4 regions of the Mesorhizobium sp. M0816 genome follow, and region 1 is predicted to be linked to each of the others. Evidence: predicted binding sites of a transcription regulator. Region 1 holds the regulator's gene; each other region holds the start of a gene.
The links. Region 1 encodes LexA, which represses DNA repair genes until DNA is damaged. Its sites were predicted from a motif close to TGTTCNNNNTGTGTTCNG; they were not measured.

Region 1 (3,353 bases):
GTGGCAGAGATCCCAGACGATCATCGCCCCGGCTTCCTGAGCCCTGCGCGTCAGCGCCGGCATGTCGCGCAGTTCGCCCGACTTATAGTTGACGTGGTTGACCAGCACCACGGCGGTGCGTTCGTCGATCAGCTCTTCGATGGTCGGCGCGTCGACCCCCGAGAGGCGCAGCAGCGTATCTTTTCGCGTCGAAACCACACCCTCGGCCATGTAGAGGTCCGTCGGAAAACTATCGCCCTCGGCGACGATGACCTGCCGCTCCGGTCGCATGGCCATGGCGGCGTGCAGCAGCTTGTAGATGTTGACCGATGTCGTGTCGCAGACCACCGTCTGGCCGGCCGCGGCACCGATCAGGCGCCCGAGCTGGTCGCCAAGTTCAAGCGGCATGTTGAACCAGCCGGCCGTGTTCCATGCGCGGATGAGATCATGCGACCATTCTTCGGTCGCGGCCTTGTGCAGTTCATCGAAAGCGGCACGTGAAGCAGCTCCTAGCGAATTGCCGTCGAGATAGATCACTCCTTGCGGCAACACAAAGCGGTCGCGCATCGCGCGCAACGGATCCGCGGCATCCATCGCCTTTATGGCCACGAGATCGGGAATTCCTGTCATGATTTGTCTGCTCCCCCAAGATCCAACGCAACGCCGGACACGCATCGACTGTTCTTCCATTACCTGGTTGCGCGCAGCAAGGCTCCACCGGCGAGAAGCAGCCTGACCAGGCGGTGGAAACCGGGACTTAACCCGAGGTTGGCGTTTTGAATTCGTTTCGTTCACGGTGCATTGACCAAACCGCACAGTCGATACGGGTTCAATTCCGTGCCTTTTGCCGACCGACGGCCGATGCCAGTGCCGCCTTCTAGGAGGCCAGAAGGGCGCAAACGAAAGCAGAATCAAGGCGATGAGGCTCGCGGCGGTGAAAATGCGGTACGCCGGTAGGGGACGTCGTTTGTTTCCCGAGCCTTAACGCATTCATTAAACTTTAAACAGTTGCGGAACACAACTGGAACAGATAGTGTTTGTTCTGGGTTTGTTTTTCTGATTCTGTTGGGGGTCGCTATGCTGACACGCAAACAACACGAACTGCTTATGTTCATCCACGAAAGGTTGAAGGAAAGCGGTATCCCGCCTTCATTCGACGAGATGAAGGAAGCGCTCGATCTGGCTTCCAAATCCGGAATCCACCGGCTGATTACGGCGCTGGAGGAGCGCGGCTTCATTCGCCGTTTGCCCAACCGGGCCCGTGCGCTGGAGGTGCTACGCCTGCCTGACTCGATCGCCCCCGGCCTCAATGCGGCACGCAAGTTCTCGCCGAGTGTCATCCAGGGCAGCCTTGGGCAAGGCGCCCCTCGGCAGGGCAAGCCGACATCGTCGCGTGTCCCTGCAGCCGGCAATGACGACGATGTCGTCGCCGCCGTTTCGATCCCGGTAATGGGCCGCATCGCGGCCGGTGTGCCGATCGATGCCATCCAGCACCAGACGCATTCGATTTCGGTGCCGCCGGATATGATCATGGGCGGCGAGCATTATGCGCTCGAGGTCAAAGGCGATTCGATGATCGAGGCTGGCATTTTCGACGGCGACACGGTGATCATCCGCAATGCCGATACGGCGAGCCCCGGTGAGATCGTGGTGGCACTGGTCGACGAGGAGGAAGCGACGCTGAAGCGGTTCCGCCGCAAGGGCGCCTCGATCGCCCTGGAAGCCGCCAATCCGGCCTACGAGACGCGCATCTTCGGACCAGACAGGGTCAAGGTGCAGGGCAAGCTCGTCGGACTGATCCGCCGCTACTGAGCTCCGCCCTTGGCGCCGGCTTTGGGGTTGTCGGCCCTGCGGTATGGCGGCAGGCCCCGTGCCGCGCGTGAAAATTTCCGCTGCACGTGCCAGGGCCGGTATGATTTTTCGACGGCGAAGCGGATCTCGGCGCGTGTTGCCGCTTGTGGATCGAAATAGACGGCGGCACTTCCCGCGCGCGCCAGTTGCCGTTTGGTGACGACGAGGACCAGCCGGTCGTAGTAGCAGGGGTTATGGGCGGTGGCGTCGTCGATGACGATCAAGCTGGCAAAGGCGCAGGCTGGCCGCGCAGTATCGCGGTCCTTGGCTTGCGCGATGATCGCGCCGGATGGATGCCTGGCAAGGCAGAGGCCGTCCGTGCAAATGAACGGCATGCCCGGCGGTAGGTCGGCCGGATCGGCAATGTCGAATTGCGGGTCGTTCTTTCCAGGCGTTTCCGGCGCGACGATGGCCTCTGATGTGAGCGCGCGTTTCCAGTTGTCGATGGTGAACTCATTCGGGCGTGCCCGGTTGACCGCGAGTTCACCGCTGCCGATCGGCAGCGCGACCAGCCGCGCGTCCTCCGAGACCAATACGTCGGGTATGCGTGTCTGCGTTGTCGTCAGCAAGCCGGCGAGCGCAAAAGGAAGTGCCGCCAGCCGCAACCAGGTCGTCGCCATGCTGGCAATGACGAGGGCGATCGTCACCAGAAGGACGGATCTCAGCGAAATCAGCCCGACCGCATCGATCGGCGAGCGCTCCGAGATCCACCCGGACAGGGCGATCATCGCCGTCAGCCCCTTGCCCATGACATAGAGGAAAGGGCCATCCGCACCGAACGGCATCGCCAGCGCGCTGAGAACGGCGAAGGGCATGACGACCAGTGAGACGATGGGCATGATGGCCAGATTGGCGAACAGGCTGAGCGGCGCCACGCGCTGGAAATGCCATATGGCGAAAAGCGCCGTGGCGCTCCCTGCAATGATCGAGGTCATCGCCAGACCGCACATGCCCAACAGGACCTTTCGAGTGGCAAAGCGTAGCGGCGACCGCCGCGGTGGCGGCGTGGTGGCCCTGCCGGCGCGGTAATCGGACCAGCCTGCATAGGCGCCGACAAGGGCCGCCGTCGCGGCGAAGGACATCTGGAAACTCGGACCGACCACCTCGTGCGGCGACACCAGGATGACCGCGATGGCCGAGATCGCCAGGTTGCGCATGGTGAGCGCGGCCCGGTCGAACAGCACGGCGATAAGCATCACCGCCAGCATGATGAAGCTGCGTTCGGCCGCAACGACAATGCCGGAAAAGACGAGGTAGGCCGCAATCGAAAAAAGCGCGGCGGCCGCGGCATATTTCTTGACCGGCCGTCGCGATGAGAAATCGGGAAACAGCGCAAAGGCACCCCGCAGCAGCGCCATGATGGTGCCGGCGACCAACGCCATATGCAGCCCCGAGATGGAGATGATGTGGTAGATGCCGGTGCGCCGCATCGCTTCGTTGATCTCCTCGGGAATGCCGGCGCGCACGCCGACGATCAGCGCAGCAGCAATCTCGCCCTCGGCACCGCCGATGCGGCTGCGGAT
Region 2 (3,353 bases), on a different contig from region 1:
CATGCACCGGGAAAGGGCGACAGGCCGCGAATCTGGTTGTGCACGTCGCCGGCAGGTCGCAGCCAGTCTATGCGAGTCTCCGATTTATCGATTTTCTTGGCGTAGGTCACCCCCACCTCCGCCTGTGTGGTAAATGTCAGCGTATTCCGCTCCAGCCGTTCGAGCGCTTGCACGATCAGCGCAGCACCGAGGACCATCAGCCGGTCGTGCAGATCGCCGGCCGTCATGTCGGGTCCAATGGGACATTTTTCAACCATTGCCACCGGCCCGGTGTCGAGGCCTTCCTCCATCCGCATCACCATAATGCCCGTTTCGGTATCGCCGGCCATGATGGCGCGCTGGATAGGGGCAGCGCCGCGCCAGCGCGGCAACAGCGATGCGTGACCGTTGAGGCAACCGAGCCGCGGCGCCTCGAGAATGGGTTTGGGTAGAAGCAATCCGTAGGCGACGACCACGGCGACGTCGGCGCGCAAGGCGCGGAACGCCTCCTGCTCCGCCTCGCTCTTCAGCGACACCGGCGACCGCACCTCGATGCCAAGCCGCTCCGCCTCGCGCTGCACCGGCGACGGCGTCAGTTCGAGCCCGCGCCGGCCGCCGGCGCGCGGCGGCTGCGTGTAGACGGCCGTCAACCCGTGCCCGGCCCCGGCAATCGCCCGCAGCGTCGGCACGGAGAATTCAGGCGTACCCATGAAGATGACACGCAGGGGCATTTCGTCGACGCCTACCCCACCATCTTGCCCGGCGCCTTGTCCCTGGCGAGCTTCTTGAATTTCTTGACCACCATGTCGCGCTTCAGCTTGGAGATGTGATCGATGAACAGCACGCCGTTGAGGTGGTCGATTTCATGCTGCAGGCAGGTCGCCATCAGCCCCTCGGCCTCGATCTCCTGCAGCTTGCCGTCGCGGTCGAGAAACTTCACCCGCACCGCCGCCGGACGCTCGACCTCGGCATAGTAATCCGGGATCGACAGGCAGCCTTCCTCGTAGACCGAACGCTGGTCGGAGCTTTCGAGGATTTCGGGATTGATGAAGACGTGCGGTGCCGGCGTCTCGTCCTCCTTGGCCAGGTCGATCACCAGCATGCGCAAGGGTTCGCCAACCTGGATCGCCGCGAGGCCGATACCGGGCGCGTCATACATGGTGTCCAGCATGTCGCCGGCCAGTTTGCGCAGATCGCCGTCGACACGCTCGACCGGTTTTGAAACCTGGCGCAGGACGGGATCGGGGAGGATGATAAGCGGCTTGATCGACATGGCGTCTCACCTAAGACCTCGCAGGAAAAGCGTCAACCGGGGCGCCTTCGGGTCGTTCACGTTTTGATCTGTGCCGGCAGACCGAATCATCTATGCTGTCGACATGAACGATCTGGCCACCATCCTGTCCGAACCTGTCGCCCGCCTCGGCGCCACCACGATCACGCTCGGCCAAGCCCTGGGTTTCGGCGCAATGCTGTTCCTCGGCCTGTTCGTGGCGCTCGTCGTTGCGCTCTGGCGATCGGCCAAGGCGCGTGCAGTGGCGGCCGCCGAAGCCGCCGACCACGCCCGCGACGCCGAGGTGCGGATGGCTGGTATCTTGGCAAGCCAGGCGGAAATGCAGGGCCGCATGGGCGCCATCGCCGAAGTGTTCGGGGCGCGCCAGGCGGAACTGACACAGTCGATCGGCCAGCGTCTCGATGCCATGACCGGCCGCCTGGGCCAGACCATGACCGAGCAGACGAGATCGACGCATGAGAGCCTCGCCAAGCTGCAGGAACGGCTGGCGGTCATCGATATCGCGCAAGGCAACATCCAGTCGCTGGCCGGCCAGGTCGTGCAATTGCAGGCGATCCTTTCCAACAAGCAGACGCGCGGCGCCTTCGGCCAGTCGCGCATGGAAGCCATCGTCGCCGACGGATTGCCGCACGGCGCCTATGAATTCCAGGCGACCTTGTCGAATGGCAGCCGGCCCGACTGCCTGGTGAAGATGCCGAACGGCGCACCGTCGCTTGCCATCGACGCAAAGTTTCCGCTCGAGGCGTGGAATGCCATCCGTGCCGCCGAAGGCGCCGACCTGCAGAAGTCCGCTGCACAGGCTTTCCGCCGCGACATCGAGGTGCATGTCCGGGATATTTCCGAAAAATACCTGATCCAGGGCGAGACGCAGGACACCGCCTTCATGTTCGTGCCCTCAGAATCGGTGTTCGCCGAAATCCATGAGAATTTCGAGGCCGTTGTCCAAAAGGCGCATCGATCGCGGATCGTCATCGTCTCGCCATCGCTTTTGATGCTGTCGATCCAGGTCATCCAGGCAATCCTCAAGGATGCCCGCATGCGCGAGCAGGCACACCTGATCCAGGGCGAGGTTATCCGGCTGATGGAAGACGTCTCCCGGCTCGACGAGCGGGTGCGCAAATTGCAGACGCATTTCGGCCAATCGGCCAAGGATATCGACGACATTCTGGTCTCGACATCGAAGGTGACCAGGCGCGGACAAAAGATCGAGGCGCTGGAGTTTGGCGTGCAGCCGGCGGAGGACACCGCTGGTTCGAATGGCAGCGGAGCAAAAGCGGAAAGCAGCCCGCGCGTCGCCGATTCGAAAACCGGGCAGTTGAGGCTAAGGGTCGTCGAAGGCGACGATTGAGAGCTACGCCGGAACCGGAGGCTTCGCCCGGGTCTGGCGCTACTGCTCCTCGATGATGGTTGTGCCTTCGAATTCCGGCAGCCAATGCAGCGCCGAGCGGTGCCAGATCTGCTTTCTCGGCACCAGTTGCTCGCGCTGCCGTGCCGTGCCGACCCTGATACCGTAAACCTTCGGTCCCTCGCCCGCCGACGTGGCGTAGAGATGCGAGCCGCACTCACCGCAAAATGCCTGGGCGCGCTTGGCGCCGCTCGAACCGGTCTTGATGTAGATCTTCGGCGTGCCCTTGGTGATCCTGTAATTGTCCTCGGACGCCGGCACGGTGACGCGAAAGGCCGTTCCGGTTAGCTTCTGACAATCGATGCAGTGACAAATGGTGGTCTTTTCCGGATCGACTTCGGCCTCGTAAGTGATAGCGCCACAATGACACGCGCCGTCGATTTTCATCTTCGTTCCTCCTGGAGCTTTTGCCCGCAATCATAACCGGGACTGCCCGATGGCGCAGCCATTTTCCTCAGGCCGGTTCCCCTCCGGACGCCGCCAAGGCCTTGCTCCGGCGTTCCCAGGTGCCGGTGGTCTGCGGCTTGACGAACAGCCGCGTCACCTCCGGCATCTCCGCTTTCAGCCGCGTCTCGAGGCGCTCGACACAGGTCTCTATCTCCGGCGCCGACAAATGATCCTCGAACTCGATGCTCAAAGCGGCGACGATCTCCTGCGGACCCATATGCAGCGTCAGCA
Region 3 (3,353 bases), on a different contig from region 1:
GGCCGGATTGACAGGCCGGCCACGGCACGGCGCATCGCCTCCAGGCTGGCCTTGAGAATGTTGGAGGCATCGATGCCTTCGGCACTGACCGAGGCCATCGATACGGCGAGTGCGGAGCCGAGGATTTTCAGGAACAGCGCCTCACGCTGCAAATGCGTCAGCCGCTTGGAATCGTCGAGGCCGTCGGGGATGTTGGCGGGATCGAGCACCACCGCTGCCGCCACCACCGGCCCGGCGAGCGGGCCGCGGCCGGCCTCGTCCATCCCCGCCACCGGCCACAGGCCTTCGGCCATCGCCTTCGTCTCGAACGAGAAGTCGGGTTTCTCGACAATTTCGAAGAGAAGCGGAGAATCGGAACGCGGGCGAGCCATGGTGCGGCGAGGTTCGCATCGGCTCCGATTCTCCGCAAGTCCCTCCGGGTCGGGCGGGGCACCGGACCAGGAGGGGCTACCGTCTGCAAGCCCGGGGACAGGACAGGCCGGACGGGATTTTTGCCTGTTGCCGGCCGTTTCAACCGGCTGGCGCGAGACGCTTTGTCACAGCAGCATCAACTGCTCGGTTGCCTTGGCGGCGGGGACGAACTGGTCGGTCCTCAGCGAGCGCCGCTCGGCGTTGAGGCCGAGCCGTTTGGCAGCGATTTCGAAACGCCGGCCGATCTGCCAGGCATACGGGCCGGAGCCTTTCATGCGCTTGCCCCATTCCGAATCGTAGTCCTTGCCGTCGCGCATCGAACGGATCAGCGACATGACGTGGCGATAGCGATCGGGATAATGGCGCAGCAGCCAGTCCTTGAAGATCGGCGCGACCTCCAGCGGCAGGCGCAGCAGCACATAGCCGGCCTCGCGTGCCCCCGCTGCCTGCGCCGAATCGAGGATGCGCTCCATCTCCGGGTCGGTCAGTCCGGGGATGATCGGCGCGACCATGACCGAGGCCGGTATGCCGGCATCCGAAAGCTGCCTGATCGCCTCCAGCCGCTTGGTCGGCGTCGACGCGCGTGGCTCCATGGTGCGCGCCAGCATGCGGTCGAGCGTCGTCACCGACAACGCCACCTTGGCCAGCCCGCGTTCGGCCATGCGTGACAGAATGTCAATATCGCGTGTCACCAGCGCCGATTTGGTGACGATGCCGACCGGATGCCCGCGCGCCTCCAGCACTTCGAGGATCTCGCGCATGATCCGGTATTGCTTCTCGATCGGCTGGTAGGGATCGGTATTGGTGCCGATGGCGATGGTGCGCGGCTGGTAATTATCCCTGGACAATTCCTTGTCGAGCAGCCGCGCCGCATCCGGCTTGGCAAACAGCTTCGATTCGAAATCCAGCCCCGGCGACAGGCCCATGAAGCTGTGCGTCGGCCGCGCGAAACAATAGACGCAGCCATGTTCGCAGCCGCGATAGGGATTGATCGAGCGGTCGAAGGAGATATCGGGCGATTCGTTGCGGGTGATGATGGTGCGCGGCTTCTCGACCTGTACCTCGGTCTTGAAGGGCGGCAGCTCCTCCAGCGAATTCCAGCCGTCGTCGAACACGTGCCGGCTGACCGGCTCGAAACGGCCGGACGGATTGATGCCCGCCGACCTGCCGCGATTGCGGTCCGGGCGGACGCGCATGCCGCTCTGCTCGATCATCGCATTCGCCATCTCGGCCCTGCCAGCGCCGAAGGCGGCAATATCGGCACGCACGATCTGTTCCATTTTGGCCCTTTCCCAGGGACTGTCCGCCCGCTGTCGATTCGCTCTGCTCATGAATGTATTCCTATCGTATCGATGAGAACAAAGCAAGAACTTTCTCGCGGCGCGCCGCAAAAACTGGCGCTGCCCACCGCTTTCCGCTATTCGGCTAAACATGCTCAGCGTCCTGATCGAAACCCTGAATGACGAGGAGGGCCTTGCCCGCACGCTCGCCTCGCTGATCGGCGGCGCGGTCGAAGGCGTGGTGCGCGACGTTCTCGTCTGCGACACCGGCTCGACCGATCAGACGCACCGCGTCGCCGAACATGCCGGCTGCCACTATGTCAGCGGCGGCATCGCCGCCGGCATCAGGCAGGCCAAGGGCGACTGGCTGCTTTTGCTGGAACCGGGCGCGCGGCTGGGAGAGGGCTGGATCGACGAGGTCGTCGCTCATACGGCGAGGCAAACCATGGCGGCGCGATTTTCGCGGGCACGCGGCAGCCGCGCGCCGTTCCTGTCGCGGGTCTTTGCCGGAAATCGCGCTCTCGCCGAAGGCTTGGTGATCAGCAAGCGACAGGCCGCGGCGCTGTCGAAGAACGCCCGCAGCGCCGAAGCGATTGCCCGCGGGCTGGCGACCAGGAGGCTCCACGCCGAGATCTGGGTCGCGCCGCGGAAGTGACGGCTTACCGTCCCGGTCCGGGGAACGCCCAAGCAAATTTTCTGGCGGGTCGTGGTTTATTGTGCATTGCACAAAATCTGGCCGGGGGTTACCATTCCCAGCGATATGGGCGAATAGGGTTTGGGGTGTGCCGGAGCGGCGACGACTAACGTCGATGCTGTTCCCTCGACATTTTGAGGACCCCGATGACCCTTTCAAGCCCTGACAAGTCCGGCGCCGCAAGCCTCGAGGCGATCGCACGCAACGGCGGCACGCTGCGCCGCATCGCCGCCCGCATCCCGACCTATCTTTCCGACCTTCGCGAGAATCCGGCATGGCTGCCGATGTTCATGCTGGCCCGCACCATGCCGGCGCGTCGGCTGCACTGGCGCGGTGCCAAGCCCGTTCGGCCGGCGCGCAACGTCGGTGAAACGATGTTTGCCGGCGTCGATCGCAACGCCGTCGTCGGCGCGCTGCGGACGGAGGGGCTCTATTCGGGCCTGATGCTGCCGGCCGCCATCCATGAGGAGATTGCCCGCTTCGCCGAGCACACGCCATGCTTCGGCAATTTCGACCGCCGGCTGGAATTCCTGCCCGAAAAACACGCCGATGCAGAAAAGCATTTCGGCCGCCCGCTGCTCAGCGGTCACTATTTCGAGCGGGTCCTCGACTGCAGCGCTGCGGTCGCCGTACAGCGCGATCCGCTGCTTCTCGACGTCGCGGCGCACTATCTCGGCAGTCAGGCCAAGCTGATCACCACCCGTGTCTGGTGGAGCTTTCCGACCGGTGGCGTCTCGGACGCCGACAAGAACATGGCCTCGCTCGGCAAATACCATTTCGACCTCGACGACTGGCGCATGCTGAAGTTCTTTTTCTACCTGGTGCCGGTCGACGCCGACACTGGGCCGCATGTCTATGTCCGCGGCTCCCACAACCGCCGCATCCTGAAGCATCAGCTGACGCTGCTGGTCGGCCATTCGGCGGAAGAGGTGCTGGGCGTCTACGGCGAGCAGAGCCCGGTCACGCTG
Region 4 (3,353 bases), on a different contig from region 1:
ATACGGATGATGCGATCGTCCGAAAGGCCGGCGATCTTCTTCCAGTACGAGGCCGCCTCGTCGTCGGTGTGGTAGACGGTGACCAGCAGCTTGTCCTTCTTCAGCCCGAACTCCCTGGTGATCAGGTTCCAGGCAAGCTCTATGGCCCGCTCCTTGAAATAGTCGCCGAAGGAGAAATTGCCGAGCATCTCGAAGAAGGTCAGGTGGCGCGCGGTGTAGCCGACATTGTCGAGGTCGTTGTGCTTGCCGCCGGCGCGAACACTCTTCTGGGCAGTCGTGGCGCGCGAATAGGGCCGCTTCTCCAGACCGGTGAAAACGTTCTTGAACTGCACCATGCCGGCATTGGTGAACATCAGCGTCGGGTCGTTGCGCGGCACCAGCGGGCTTGACGCGACGACCTCGTGACCTTCCTTGCGAAAATAGTCGAGAAATGCCGACCGGATCTCGTTGACGCCACTCATGAATACTGCCTTTTCGAGAGAACCGCCGGCTGTCGGCGGAAAATAGACATGGCCTTTTAGCGGTCGCACCGCAGCCTGTCCAGAAACACCAAATGGGCTAAAATCCCGGCTTTCATCAGCGCTTTGAAACGCGTCTGCCTCGCCATCAAACGGGAACCGCCGGCACGGGGCCGGCGGTTCGAAACGCATCGATTACGCAAACTCAAAATCAAAACATCAAATCCAAAACCTGGTTGACGCTCCGCGAGGCGTCGCTTGCCCTACATCACCCCGGCGTCGTCCTCGAAACCGTCATCGCTGCTTTCGGAGCCGCCGTTCTCAAGGAATTTTTCGGCGATCAGCCCGGCATTCTGCCGCAGCGCCAGCTCGATCTCGCGCGCCGTGTCGGGATTGTCGCGCAGGAACAGCTTTGCGTTTTCGCGGCCCTGGCCAAGACGCTGCGAATTATAGGAGAACCAGGCGCCCGACTTTTCGACCACGCCCGCCTTGACGCCGAGATCGACCAGCTCGCCGGTCTTGGAGACGCCCTCGCCATACATGATGTCGAACTCGACCACCTTGAAGGGCGGCGCCAGCTTGTTCTTGACGACCTTGACGCGGGTCTGGTTGCCGACGACCTCGTCGCGATCCTTGACCGAGCCGATGCGGCGGATGTCGAGGCGGACCGAGGCATAGAATTTCAGCGCATTGCCGCCGGTCGTCGTCTCGGGCGAACCGAACATGACGCCGATCTTCATACGGATCTGGTTGATGAAGATGACCATGGTGTTGGAGCGCGAGATCGAGGCGGTCAGCTTGCGCAGCGCCTGGCTCATCAGGCGGGCCTGCAGGCCGGGCAGCGAATCGCCCATCTCGCCTTCGATTTCCGCTCGCGGCGTCAACGCCGCCACCGAATCGACCACCAGCACGTCGATGGCGCCAGAGCGCACCAGCGTGTCGCAGATCTCCAGCGCCTGCTCGCCGGTATCGGGCTGCGAGATCAGCAGGTTTTCGAGATCGACGCCGAGCTTGCGGGCATAGACCGGGTCGAGCGCGTGCTCGGCATCGACGAAGGCGCAGATGCCGCCCTTCTTCTGGGCTTCGGCCACCGTGTGCAGCGCCAGCGTCGTCTTGCCCGAGCTTTCCGGTCCGTAGATCTCGACGATGCGGCCGCGCGGCAGGCCGCCGACGCCAAGCGCGATGTCCAGCCCAAGCGAGCCGGTCGGCACCGTTTCGATCTCGACGACCTGCTCGTTCGCGCCGAGCCGCATGATCGAGCCCTTGCCGAAGGCACGCTCAATTTGCGACAGCGCCGCATCCAGAGCCTTTGATTTGTCCACCGCTTTGTCCTCTACAAGCCGCAAAGAATTCTGAGCCATGATACATCACCCCGTGGTCGTCAATGGAGGCCGGACAATCCCGCAATCCTTAAAAGAATGTACCTCATTTGTTCTCATTTGTCAATGAGCATCAAGGGTTTGAAAAACAACGCATATCCCTATTTGTTCTATTTTTGTTTCGCAATTATTGCTTCCGATGTGTCTCGCCTCGCATGCGGCGCCGTTGCCGTCACCAGCCGAATCGCACCCGCGATTGCAGGGTTCCGCCCGGCCACCTAGTCTCCTCCCGGGCAACAGCAAAGGGCATTTTTGCCGGCATGATGAACTCCCCGACGATCCTGGCCGTGGGCGGCGCCTATATCGAGCGGCGTGGCCGGGTTGCCGGCGCCTTCGTGCCGGCCGCTTCCAACCCCGGCACGATGCGCGAGCATGTCGGCGGTGCCGTCTTCAACGCCTTGCGCTGTGCGGTGCGACGCGGCGCCTCGGCCTCGCTGCTTTCGGTGCGCGGCGGCGATGCCCTTGGCGACACGGTTTTACGCGCCGTCACCGAGGCCGGCATTGCCGACCTGTCGGCGGTGTTCCTCGACCGAGCAACGCCAAGCCATACGATGCTGATCGATAGCGACGGCGGGCTGATCGCCGGCCTTGCCGACATGGTGCTCTACGAGCTGGCGCTTCCCAAGCAGATCCGCCGCGCCAAGGTGCGGGAAGCGATCGGTTCGGCCGACGCGGTGCTGTGCGACGCCAACCTGCCGTCGACCGCGCTGGGGCGGCTGGCGGCACTCGCCGCCGACAAGCCGGTGTTTGCGCTTGCGGTCTCGCCCAATAAGGCGGCGCGGCTGATGCCGGTGCTCGACCGTCTGGCGCTGGCCTTCATGAACCGGCAGGAGGCCGGCGTGCTCGCCGGCGTCGGCATCGATGCTGACGATCAAGGCATCGTCGACGGCCTAAGACGCGCCGGGCTGAAAAGCGGCGTGATCACCGCCGGCGACGAACCAGTGCTCGGTTTTGACGAATTGAGCGCGTTCTCGATCTCGCCACCGCCGCTACAAAAGCGGACCGATACTGCCGGCGCCGGCGACGCATTGGCAGGCGCCACGATCGTTGCCCTGCTGCGCGGCCTGACGCTACGCGCGGCACTGCGCGAAGGCATTGCCGCAGCTATGCTCGCCGTCGAGCGCGCCGCCTTCACCAGCGCTGGCTTTGCCGAAGCGCTGGCGCTCGTGCCCGAGGCGCGGGACCTGGCATGAAGTACGGCCCGGAATTGCCGAAGCATGACGCAGCCTATTTGCCGGCGCGCCGTCCTGCCTCGTAGGCGCGGCGTGCCCAGATCGCCATCTCGTCGGGATCGTCGAAGGCGCTGTCGGGAACGCTCCAATAGGGCATCGACACGAGCTTGCCGTGGCGCGAGCCGGTATAGGTCCATTGCCGGCAGCCGGCCGCTTCGAAATCCGGGGCGCTTTCGGCGTCGGCCTTCAGCATCAATTCGCCACCGATGACGATGGCGACGATGACGCCGTCGAAATAGATGCCCTTGCCGCCGAACAGCTTGCGGATGCTGACCGGGCCGAGG

Region 2: a site for LexA is predicted at 1,306-1,323, ahead of NKI17_RS05680 (DNA recombination protein RmuC). Genes of this name have one in related genera too.
Region 3: a site for LexA is predicted at 1,766-1,783, ahead of NKI17_RS01225 (PA0069 family radical SAM protein). Genes of this name have one in related genera too.
Region 4: a site for LexA is predicted at 1,944-1,961, ahead of recA (recombinase RecA). Genes of this name have one in related genera too.

The regions. Positions count from the first base shown of each region.
Region 1 covers NZ_JAMYOT010000021.1:89,099-92,451, forward strand. Annotated here, with positions in the region: gene kynU (kynureninase) at 1-609, opposite strand, end outside; gene lexA (transcriptional repressor LexA) at 1,057-1,791, shown strand; gene NKI17_RS26830 (ComEC/Rec2 family competence protein) at 1,785-3,353, opposite strand, start outside.
Region 2 covers NZ_JAMYOT010000003.1:264,585-267,937, reverse strand. Annotated here, with positions in the region: gene fmt (methionyl-tRNA formyltransferase) at 1-704, opposite strand, end outside; gene def (peptide deformylase) at 722-1,252, opposite strand; gene NKI17_RS05680 (DNA recombination protein RmuC) at 1,356-2,618, shown strand; gene NKI17_RS05675 (GFA family protein) at 2,658-3,062, opposite strand; gene NKI17_RS05670 (cation diffusion facilitator family transporter) at 3,130-3,353, opposite strand, start outside.
Region 3 covers NZ_JAMYOT010000001.1:251,451-254,803, reverse strand. Annotated here, with positions in the region: gene rnhB (ribonuclease HII) at 1-371, opposite strand, end outside; gene NKI17_RS01225 (PA0069 family radical SAM protein) at 537-1,691, opposite strand; gene NKI17_RS01220 (glycosyltransferase) at 1,843-2,346, shown strand; gene NKI17_RS01215 (phytanoyl-CoA dioxygenase family protein) at 2,532-3,353, shown strand, end outside.
Region 4 covers NZ_JAMYOT010000004.1:11,549-14,901, reverse strand. Annotated here, with positions in the region: gene alaS (alanine--tRNA ligase) at 1-461, opposite strand, end outside; gene recA (recombinase RecA) at 722-1,819, opposite strand; gene NKI17_RS06735 (PfkB family carbohydrate kinase) at 2,098-3,030, shown strand; gene NKI17_RS06730 (TfoX/Sxy family protein) at 3,065-3,353, opposite strand, start outside.